3 regions of the Paenibacillus sp. J31R122 genome follow, and region 3 is predicted to be linked to each of the others. Evidence: riboswitches for the same ligand, from Rfam matches in the RefSeq annotation. Region 3 holds a riboswitch; each other region holds the start of a gene.
What was found. A riboswitch is a leader RNA that binds a small molecule or an ion and turns the genes downstream of it on or off. The one in region 3 is predicted to bind thiamine pyrophosphate.
Positions count from the first base shown of each region.

Region 1 (3,264 bases), on a different contig from region 3:
AAGATGAGATTAAAGCAGTAATGGAGAAGGGCTGGAAGGCTATTCGTAAGCATAAAACGGATGTAGTGGGCTTCGGCAATGTTATACATAAGAAATTTCCGAAGCAATGGGCTGAAGTGAAGGATAGCTGGAATGAAGTGTTTCCGCAAACGGAAGTGAAAATAACCGTGAAGGTGAAAGTAAATTCAACGGGTATGAGCAGCAGCGGCTTCAAAAAGGCACAAGAGAAGAATCGCTCATAAGTGGAAAGGAGACGTTATGCAGCAAATCGGCAAAAGCCAATTATCAATTTTGATTATAATCTTCCTAATCGGCAGCACACCGTTATTCGAGCTCGGCATTCAAGCGAAGCAGGATGCTTGGATCGCAATGACGTTTGCTGCAGCTGCCGGTTTGTTGTTAACTTTCATTTACGTGTGTATTCAACGACGCGCCTTAGAAGCGGGACTAGCTGAGCTTTTAATCATGCATTTTGGACGATGGATTGGTGGAGCAATTGGGATCGTGTATGCGGGTTTGTTTGCTTATTACTCGATGAGGAATGTGCGAGATGTAGGTGAACTTACAGTTATGGCACTGCTGTCGTTCACGCCTCGCTGGATTATTATGCTGCTTATCATTAGTGCCGCGGCTTATACCGTAAGCAAAGGGATTGAGGTGTTTGTTCGTGTTGTTCAACTGCTGTTTCCTATTGTTGTGATAAGCTATACCCTTATCATAATACTGCTGTTCATTGCGAATTTGCCCCGTATAAACCATTTGCTGCCTATGTTCGAGAATGGGGCAGCACCAATTATTAAGGCGGCTTTTCCGGACCTGCTTTCGTTTCCATTTGGACAAATGATCATTTTTCTCGTGTACTGGAAGCATCTTAGCGAGAAGAACGCATGGGGTCGGAGTACGTATTGGCCGCAAATCGCAGTATCCGCTTTTCTCGTATTTATGAATATGCTCGTCATGAGCGTGCTTGGACCGGAATTAGCAGCGGTAACGGCGCTTCCGCTGCTGGAGGTTGTACAGTTGATTAGGTTGGCTAACTTTCTAGAGAGGCTCGATGTCATTATCACTTTGTTATTATTTATAGGGCTTTATGTGAAAATGACTGCCTTATATATGGCGTCCGTATTTACGTTCAGCGCTGCAACAGGCATCGCCTATCGATATTGTGTTATGCCGATAGGCGTGATCATCTATTTTACATCTTTTTTGGAGCCAAACAATACGTATCATCAATGGTTTGGATTTGAAATATCGCTGAAGCTAATACCGTTCTTTCAAATCGCGGTGCCTCTGCTCATGCTTGTAGTTGGTGTTCGAAAACGATATAAAACGGCGGGATAGAGGAGTCATAATGCTGCTATTCAAAAAAAACTAGCCTTCTGATAGGCTTTTGCTATACAATTAAAGGTATTGACGAAACCGAATATGTTCCGGGGAGCTGGTTAGGCCGGCTGAGAGGGGATTATCTGTACAATTCCGACCCGTTAACCTGATCTGGATAATGCCAGCGTAGGGACAGAAGCTCTGTTTATTTTGCAAGCTTGATCAAATGGATCAGCATAAGTGAAATATTACAGTTGCACAGCCGAAATTATGGCGTCCTCCGGATTAGGGGGACGCTTTTTTTTTGATCGGAATCCATTACCCGGATAATAATGAGGAGTCGTCGCCTTAAACAAATAGAAATAGTTGAGAGGGGAACACAACACATCATGAATCAGAAGAAGGCTCGGCAATCATCTTGGAAAATCGTTGGCACTTTGCTCGTGCTTGTATTGGCACTGGCAGGCTGCGGAGCGAATAACGCACCGTCTGCGAACGAAAAGGAGCAAGGGGGAGCAGATAAGCCGCTTGAGAAGGTACAGGTCGTGCTTGACTGGACGCCGAATACGAATCATACCGGACTGTATGTCGCGAGAGATAAAGGCTTTTTTAAGGAGCAGGGATTGGATGTTGAGATTATTCAGCCAGGCGAGAGCGGGGCTGATCAAATGGTTGCATCCGGTAAAATAGAGTTCGGTATAAGCTATCAAGAGTCGATTACGATGGCGCGGATTGCGGATGTTCCGCTCGTGTCGATTGCAGCTATTATACAGCACAACACATCAGGATTTGCATCGCCGCTCGCCAAGGGGATTGATTCCCCGGAAAAGTTTGAAGGAAAAACGTACGGCGGCTGGGGCGCACCTGTCGAGGAGGCCGTTATCACATCACTTATGCAGGAGAAGAAGGCTGACGCTAGTAAAGTTAACATGATCAGCATCGGCGACAGTGACTTTTTTACGGCAGTTAAGCGTGACATCGACTTCGCTTGGATTTATTATGCATGGACCGGTGTCGAAGCTGAGCTTCGCGGTGAAAAAATCAATATGGTTTATTTAACCGATTACAGCGACAAACTGGATTATTATACACCTGTACTTGCGACAAATGAAACGATGATTGCCGAGAAGCCAGAAATCGTTAAGGCATTTACAGCGGCTGCGGCTCAAGGCTACAAATATGCGATTGACAATCCCGAGGATGCGGCAGAAATTTTGATCAAAGCCGAGCCGGATTTGAATGCTGATCTCGTTCGTGCCAGTCAGAAGTGGCTGAGCCCGAAATATCAGGATGACGCGGCTCGTTGGGGTGAACAGAAGCTCAGCGTATGGGATAATTACGCGACGTGGATGTTTGAGCACAAGCTGCTTGAGAAGGAGCTTGAATCGGAGAAGGCGTTTACGAATGAGTTTTTACCAGAATAATGACGATAATAAGCAGCAGAGAAAGCAGGAAATCATATGGCAAACGCATTAGTAAGCATTCAGATTTTACCGACGACACCAGGAGGCGAAAGCGTTCTTCCTTACGTGGATCGGGCAATTGAGATCATCAAGGCGGCTGGCGTACCTTACCGTGTGGCACCGCTTGAGACGACAATGGAGGGCGAGCTTAGTCATTTGCTGGGCGTGGTGCAATCAATGAGCGAAGCAATGACAGAGATGGGCTGTCCATCCGTTATATCACAAATTAAAATTTATTATAATCCGACCAAAGGCGCTTCGATGGGTCGATTGCTAGAGAAATATCCAGATGGGCAATAACAAGAGCGCATGGTCTAAAATCTGGCCTCCATTGGCGGTATTTATAGCATTGCTCGTTTTTTGGCAGGCGGCTGTTATGTTGGGGGATATTGACCACTGGATGCTTCCTTCACCTGTTACAATTGTGCAAGAGGCTATCAAAGTTTGGCCAAGACTAATGGAGCATACATGGGCAACA
Region 1 is NZ_JBWDNM010000018.1:94,602-97,865, forward strand. Features, by position in the region: gene AC0YN7_RS25110 (Ger(x)C family spore germination protein) at 1-242, shown strand, start outside; gene AC0YN7_RS25115 (GerAB/ArcD/ProY family transporter) at 259-1,341, shown strand; TPP riboswitch at 1,422-1,533, shown strand; gene AC0YN7_RS25120 (ABC transporter substrate-binding protein) at 1,713-2,747, shown strand; gene AC0YN7_RS25125 (thiamine-binding protein) at 2,784-3,086, shown strand; gene AC0YN7_RS25130 (ABC transporter permease) at 3,076-3,264, shown strand, end outside.
Region 1: linked by a shared signal. The riboswitch ahead of AC0YN7_RS25120 (ABC transporter substrate-binding protein) and the one ahead of thiC (phosphomethylpyrimidine synthase ThiC) in region 3 are both predicted to bind thiamine pyrophosphate.

Region 2 (3,264 bases), 340 kb from region 3:
ACCTAGTGTGCTTCCGTTTACATGAAGTGCGCTAAGCGCTTTATTAACCTTTGCAGTAGGATAAGTGTAAGCCAGCTCTTTAAGATCAGCCGCTCTTACTGCAATAGAAATGGCAACCACATTCGTTAGTTGTCCGTCTCCCTGTATAGCAGGTCCTGATAGAATACCATTCTCATATAGAGCAGCAGCAGCTGGAAACAATGCGTCGCTCCCCTTCACATCAGTAAAAGCAACCTCTTTACCTGTAGGCTCGTAACCAAGTATGTCAGCTACAGCATCTATAAACTGGCCTTTCGTAATCGTTCCTGTAAGATTAACGCCATGCTTCTCTTGCAAAAATTGCTTATACTGCGCTACCCCATCTTCTTGCGATTCAGCAATAGTTGCTGCAACAGGTGCTGGAGAAGCCGCGTAAGCAGCCGATTGCGCAAATACGATAGAAAAGGATAAGAGGAGTGCTGTTAGAAGCTTGGTATACGTAGCAACTGATTTTGACATGAACAATACCTCCATCAAATTTATTCCGACGGTTTTAATCGGATTTATGTAATTTGGATTATTATAACAACTCAAAATCCTTTGTGTCAACAATAATATTTTCACAAAATTATTTTCATAGATTCGAATTAAAACATCAAGAAAATACGACTCTCCCTCTCTCATATTCCCGGTTGTTGCTGACTACTCCATCTCATGGAAACCCTCATCATCAGCAATGCTTTGAATGTCCTCCGAGCTAATATTGATATATAGATAACCGTCCGCTTGCTGCTTCTTCAATGCCTTTTCTTTAAAAAAACGTGGACTGCCTTCGCCCGCATCTTCATCATAAACGAGAACAATCCCATCGGTTTTGCGAAATAACAACTCGTCCCTGGCGGTGAACTGCCAAACCCCATCATACGGCTGCTTGCTTACGGCAGCGTAATAATCGACCCCTTTTAAAATTTGCTGATAAAATTCCTTTTTATCGTCCTTCCATTTCTCGTCAGGGTTGCTGTATGCAGATAAAATCGACAGCCTCAACTGCGGATACGATTTCTTGAGCTCGATAACGACCTCACAAGCCCACAAATCCACCCCATATTGACCGGGTGTAATAACCCATTCCAAGCCCTCTTCTATTAATGGAATCAGCTTGCTGGTGAGCGCTTTTTTGATATATACAATGCCTTTATGCTTCTCATTAAAAATATTAAGCTCATGGGCACGATAGCCGGTAACGAGCAGATTTTTCATCTATTTCAACGCCTTCTCAAATAATTATGATTTACATATCTCCAGTGTATGCTATAGTATTGAAAAAACAAATCAAATATCTTCTATTTATTTCACTAGGGGAGTCTAACGACTGAGATGGAGCATCCGCTCTGGACCCTTGGAACCTGATCTGGATCATTCCAGCGGAGGGAAGTGGAACAAGACTTTCATTCATCGGCGTTAGCCTGACTGAATTTTTTGACCCACTCGTTTCCTTCGGAAATGGGTGGGTTTTTATTTGTTTACATACCTGCTTACGAAGTGAATCTGCTTCGCGAGCTTTGAAGGAGGTTTGTTTATTACTGCCCTATTATCGCTGAGAAAACTGACTTTCTCTTTTTCGCCCGCTTACGAACATCCTTTATTGTCCGGGATTTCCATGGACGTTCGCATGGGTGAATTCGTTTCTGTTATTGGAGCAAGCGGCTCTGGCAAAAGTACATTATTCAAGATGCTGGCAGGGTTACTAGAGCCTACGCATGGGGAAATTCTTTTTAACGGACAACGAATCTCCAACCGTCTCGGTAAAATCGCCTACATGCCTCAAAAGGATTTATTGCTGCCGTGGAGGACCGTCCTTGAAAACTGTTTGCTTCCCTTAGAGATCGCAAAGGTCAACAAACAAGAAAAGACCGCAGAAATTCGAGCAACGCTGGAACGCTTTGGCTTAGCTGGCTGCGAGCAGCTCTATCCCGATCAATTGTCAGGGGGAATGCGGCAGCGTGTCGCATTTCTAAGGACGCTAATTACCGGTCAAGAGCTGATGCTGCTCGATGAGCCCTTTGGTGCGTTAGATGCGATGACCAAGCGAGAGATGCATAAATGGCTGTTAGCTCTTTGGGGAGACATGAAGAAAACCGTTTTGTTCATTACACATGATCTGGAAGAAGCCATTCTACTTAGCGATCGTATTTATATGCTGTCAAATGAAGCTGAGCAAGGCGTTCAAGAAATTCAAGTCAATTTGCCCAGACCCAGACACTTTGAGATTAACTACGAACCGCAGTTTATACAGCTGAGACAAGATTTGGAGCGAAGGCTATATGCGCAAACAACAATCTAATACATGGCTAGGTAACTACGGACTATTTATAGCGCTATCGTTTTTCTTCTTGTTAGCTTGGGAATTGATCGTTCGACTTGGCTGGGTCCCGTCCTTTATTATACCCGCTCCTTTATCCATTGGGCGTGCGCTAATTGAGGATCGCGAACTTTTGCTGGGCAAACATTTGCTCGTTACGCTTAGAGAGGTTGCTTTTGGCTTTTTTTTATCTGTTATCGGTGGTGTGGCTCTTGCTGTGGGCATGCAAACTTTCCGAACGCTTGAGAAGGCGCTTTACCCTTTGATCGTCATTAGTCAAACGATCCCGCTTATTGCGATTTCACCCATCTTCATTATGTGGTTCGGCTATACCATCTGGAGTAAAGTCGCTGTTGTGTTTCTGACCGCCTTCTTCCCCATTGTAGTCAGCACATATGATGGGCTATGCCACGGAGATAAGGATTACAGGGAGCTACTATTGACGATAGGGGCGAATCGGTGGGATATTTTTCGCAAAATCCAGGTCCCTATCGCACTGCCCTCCTTCTTCTCCGGTCTTAAGCTGTCTATCGTCTATTGCGTGGTAGGCGCTACTATCGGCGAATGGCTTGGAGGAAGCGCAGGCTTAGGCTACTACAGTCGCCGCATGTCCAGCAATCTGAATACCGATTCGATGTTCGCATCCGTTTTCTTGCTGTCATTGATGGGTGTCATCCTGTTTCTAAGTATGGTACTACTAGAAAAAATACTATTTATGAGAAGAGGCAATCGGAAATGAAAAAGCAATTAAATATGGTGAAAATGCAATTAAGAATGAAATCAAGAGTCCATTTACATATAAAATCCGGAAGCAAATCGAATATTAAAAAGCTATTACCATTGCTGCTTGCGGCCTTAATGCTTCTAATAAGTGGCTGTGGCGGTTTGAATACGAATAATTCGGGCAATAAACAAGCAGCCGC
Region 2 is NZ_JBWDNM010000003.1:369,651-372,914, reverse strand. Features, by position in the region: gene AC0YN7_RS07980 (S-layer homology domain-containing protein) at 1-498, opposite strand, end outside; gene AC0YN7_RS07975 (SLOG family protein) at 682-1,239, opposite strand; TPP riboswitch at 1,327-1,429, shown strand; gene AC0YN7_RS07970 (ABC transporter ATP-binding protein) at 1,553-2,323, shown strand; gene AC0YN7_RS07965 (ABC transporter permease) at 2,304-3,080, shown strand; gene AC0YN7_RS07960 (ABC transporter substrate-binding protein) at 3,200-3,264, shown strand, end outside.
Region 2: linked by a shared signal. The riboswitch ahead of AC0YN7_RS07970 (ABC transporter ATP-binding protein) and the one ahead of thiC (phosphomethylpyrimidine synthase ThiC) in region 3 are both predicted to bind thiamine pyrophosphate.

Region 3 (3,264 bases):
TATTCCAAATGAAAATAAAGTTATAGCATGCAATTGGCTGGAAAGCAATAGGCCGAGCCGTGTCAAAGAGAGCCTCCTTCACGTATGATACTGCAAAAAAGCAGATTACTAGGAGGCCTCTAATTAAATGGCACCAATAAAAATGGCGATTATTACGCCTGGGTCGTACCCGATTCCATCGGCTGGGAGCAGTTCGGTCGAGCGGGTGATTGAGAAGTTTGCTCCGCTGCTGCTGCCCTATGCCGAGCCTCGTATTTATGGGAAACTGAGTAATAAGCTGCCCCGCTACGGGATGTTTAAAGGTCTTGTTTGCGAGAGGTTTCCTGCTGGAAATAAGCAAAGATATGTTGAAGCGGTAGCAAGCAGTGTGAAGCGCTACTCACCGGATATCATCGATGTCGAAAATCGTCCTCAATATGTATTAACGATGAAACGAATGAATCCAGACAAGCCTGTCTGGCTTTATTTGCATTCATCCACATTTATCGTTCCGCCGTATATTTCGTCTGCAAAGCTGCATAAATGTCTGCAGGCTGCAGATAAAATTATTGTGAACAGCGAGTATTTGAGACATATAGTCGTTACTAAGGTTCCTGAGGTTGCAGCTAAGACTAACGTTATCTATCCTGGTGTCGACACGATCAGATTTCCTTCACAATATTCGGCTCAGGGAGCTGAAATGCGGAAGAAATTTCGTAATAACAGAGGCCTGAATGGAAAAAAGGTTGTATTATTCATCGGGAGGCTTATTCCGCTAAAAGGCGTTCATCATTTGCTGCGTGTCGTTCCGAAGCTAATAAAAAGACATCCTGACTTAATCGTTATTATTGTCGGCAGTCCATTTTACGGCTCGCATCGAAAGACCGCTTATTCGCGTAAGCTGGAGAAGCTTGGGCGGAAGTGTCCAGGACATGTACGATTTATACCTTACGTGCCTTATACGGAAGTGCCAAGCTGGGCACTTGCAGCTGATATTGCCGTCGTTCCATCTGGACAACGTGAGGCATTCGGGCTTGTTAATGTGGAAGCAATGTCCTGCGGCGTGCCCGTTATCGCAACTCGTGCAGGCGGAATGAAGGAAATCATTCGGCATGGAGTGACTGGTTATTTGGTTAACGAAAGTCATATTGAATCGGAGCTCAAAAATAAGCTGAATCTGCTGTTAAGCGATAAACAGCTGCGTGAGAGGATGGGGAAGCGCAGCCGTGAACGGGTGGAGCAGACGTTTACTTGGAGGCATACCGCTAATCGTTGGTTGAAGCTATTCCGAGAAAAAGGATTCTAATTGGTACCACGATTTTGTGGAAATGAGAAAATGAGGGTTGACACTCTTCTTGAATTAACGTTATAGTCTAACAAGGAAATCCACTAGGGGCGCCGTTACGGCTGAGATAAAGCGATATGCTTTGGTCCCTTTGAACCTGATCTGGGTCATGCCAGCGTAGGAAAGTGGGATTGTGCGTTTATTTACACAAAACGTGAGAAAGCGCTCTGCTTCAATCGGCTGCATAGTCAGCTCGAATGAGATTGGATGGCAGTGCTTCGTCCGCTTGTATGCCAAGCAGGCTCGATTCTCGTGTTTGACGACACATTTCAACCGCTCCTTCGCTGGGGCGGTTTTTTTGTTGTGATAGAGTGCTCCCCATTTAGTAGAACCATATGCTGGTTCACTTAAGAGCAGCCTTTCTAATCCCCCGCCTCAGCGATTGTTGCCGCATTAGATTATGCGTCTTTAGCGGTGCCTTTAAACTTTCTTATATGCTCGCATATACCTCCAGGTGGAATTCCGATTATTCCATATGGGAGGTTTTTTTGTACTATGGCAATTATTATGACGCCGCTGCCAGGCAGCCGCAAGGTATATGTAACAGGAACGAAGGAGAGCATCCGCGTACCTATGAGAGAAATTGTATTAGATCCGACTACTGGAAGAAACGGCGAGGAGCAGTCGAATGAATCGGTTTTCGTATATGATGCTAGCGGTCCTTATACCGATCTTGCCTATGAGGCTGACATCAGACGCGGATTGCCTGCGGTGCGCGTGAGTTGGATTACTGAAAGAGACGATGTAGAGGCCTATGAAGGGCGAGAAGTTCGTCCAGAGGATAACGGATTTATATCGGAGGAAAAGGCTGAGCAGCGAGGCGCTGAGCTGTTTCCTGGCTTATCAAGAAGGCCGCTGAGGGCGAAGGAAGGCTTAAACGTAACACAGCTGCATTATGCCCGTAAGGGCTGCATTACTCCTGAAATGGAGTATATCGCGATTCGAGAAGGCTTGAGCGCTGAATTTGTGCGGAATGAAATTGCTGCAGGGCGTGCCATTATACCTGCTAATATCAATCATCCAGAAAGTGAACCGATGATAATCGGGCGTCATTTTCATGTGAAAATAAACGCGAACATAGGAAACTCAGCAGTTGCGTCATCCATCGAGGAAGAGGTAGAAAAGATGACCTGGGCAACGCGTTGGGGCGCTGATACGATTATGGATTTGTCGACCGGCAAAAACATTCATACGACGCGTGAGTGGATCGTACGAAATTCACCGGTTCCTGTAGGAACAGTGCCGATTTATCAGGCGCTTGAAAAGGTAAATGGGAAAGCGGAGGATCTCAGTTGGGAAGTATATCGCGATACGCTAATCGAGCAAGCGGAGCAAGGCGTTGACTATTTTACAATTCATGCGGGAGTACTGCTGCGTTATATTCCACTTACAGCCAAGCGAGTAACGGGCATCGTCTCACGCGGGGGCTCTATTATGGCTGCTTGGTGCTTAGCCCATCATAAAGAAAATTTTTTGTATACGCATTTTGAAGATATTTGCAAAATTATGAAGCAGTATGATGTTTCGTTCTCGTTGGGTGACGGACTAAGACCAGGTTCAATAGCCGACGCGAATGATGACGCGCAGTTTGCTGAGCTGGATACGCTGGGGGAGCTGACGAAAATTGCGTGGAAGCATGATGTACAGGTGATGATTGAAGGGCCAGGACATGTGCCTTTGCATCTCATTAAGGAAAATATGGATCGTCAATTGGAAGTTTGTGATGAGGCGCCATTTTATACGCTTGGACCGCTTACGACTGATATCGCACCCGGTTATGATCATATTACGTCAGCAATCGGAGCGGCTATGATTGGTTGGTTCGGAACAGCAATGCTCTGCTACGTAACGCCAAAGGAGCATTTGGGTCTACCGAACAAGGAGGACGTGAAGGAGGGGGTCATCACTTACAAAATCGCGGCACATGCCGCTGATTTAGC
Region 3 is NZ_JBWDNM010000003.1:34,406-37,669, forward strand. Features, by position in the region: gene ytvI (sporulation integral membrane protein YtvI) at 1-26, shown strand, start outside; gene AC0YN7_RS06515 (glycosyltransferase family 4 protein) at 128-1,285, shown strand; TPP riboswitch at 1,361-1,465, shown strand; gene thiC (phosphomethylpyrimidine synthase ThiC) at 1,820-3,264, shown strand, end outside.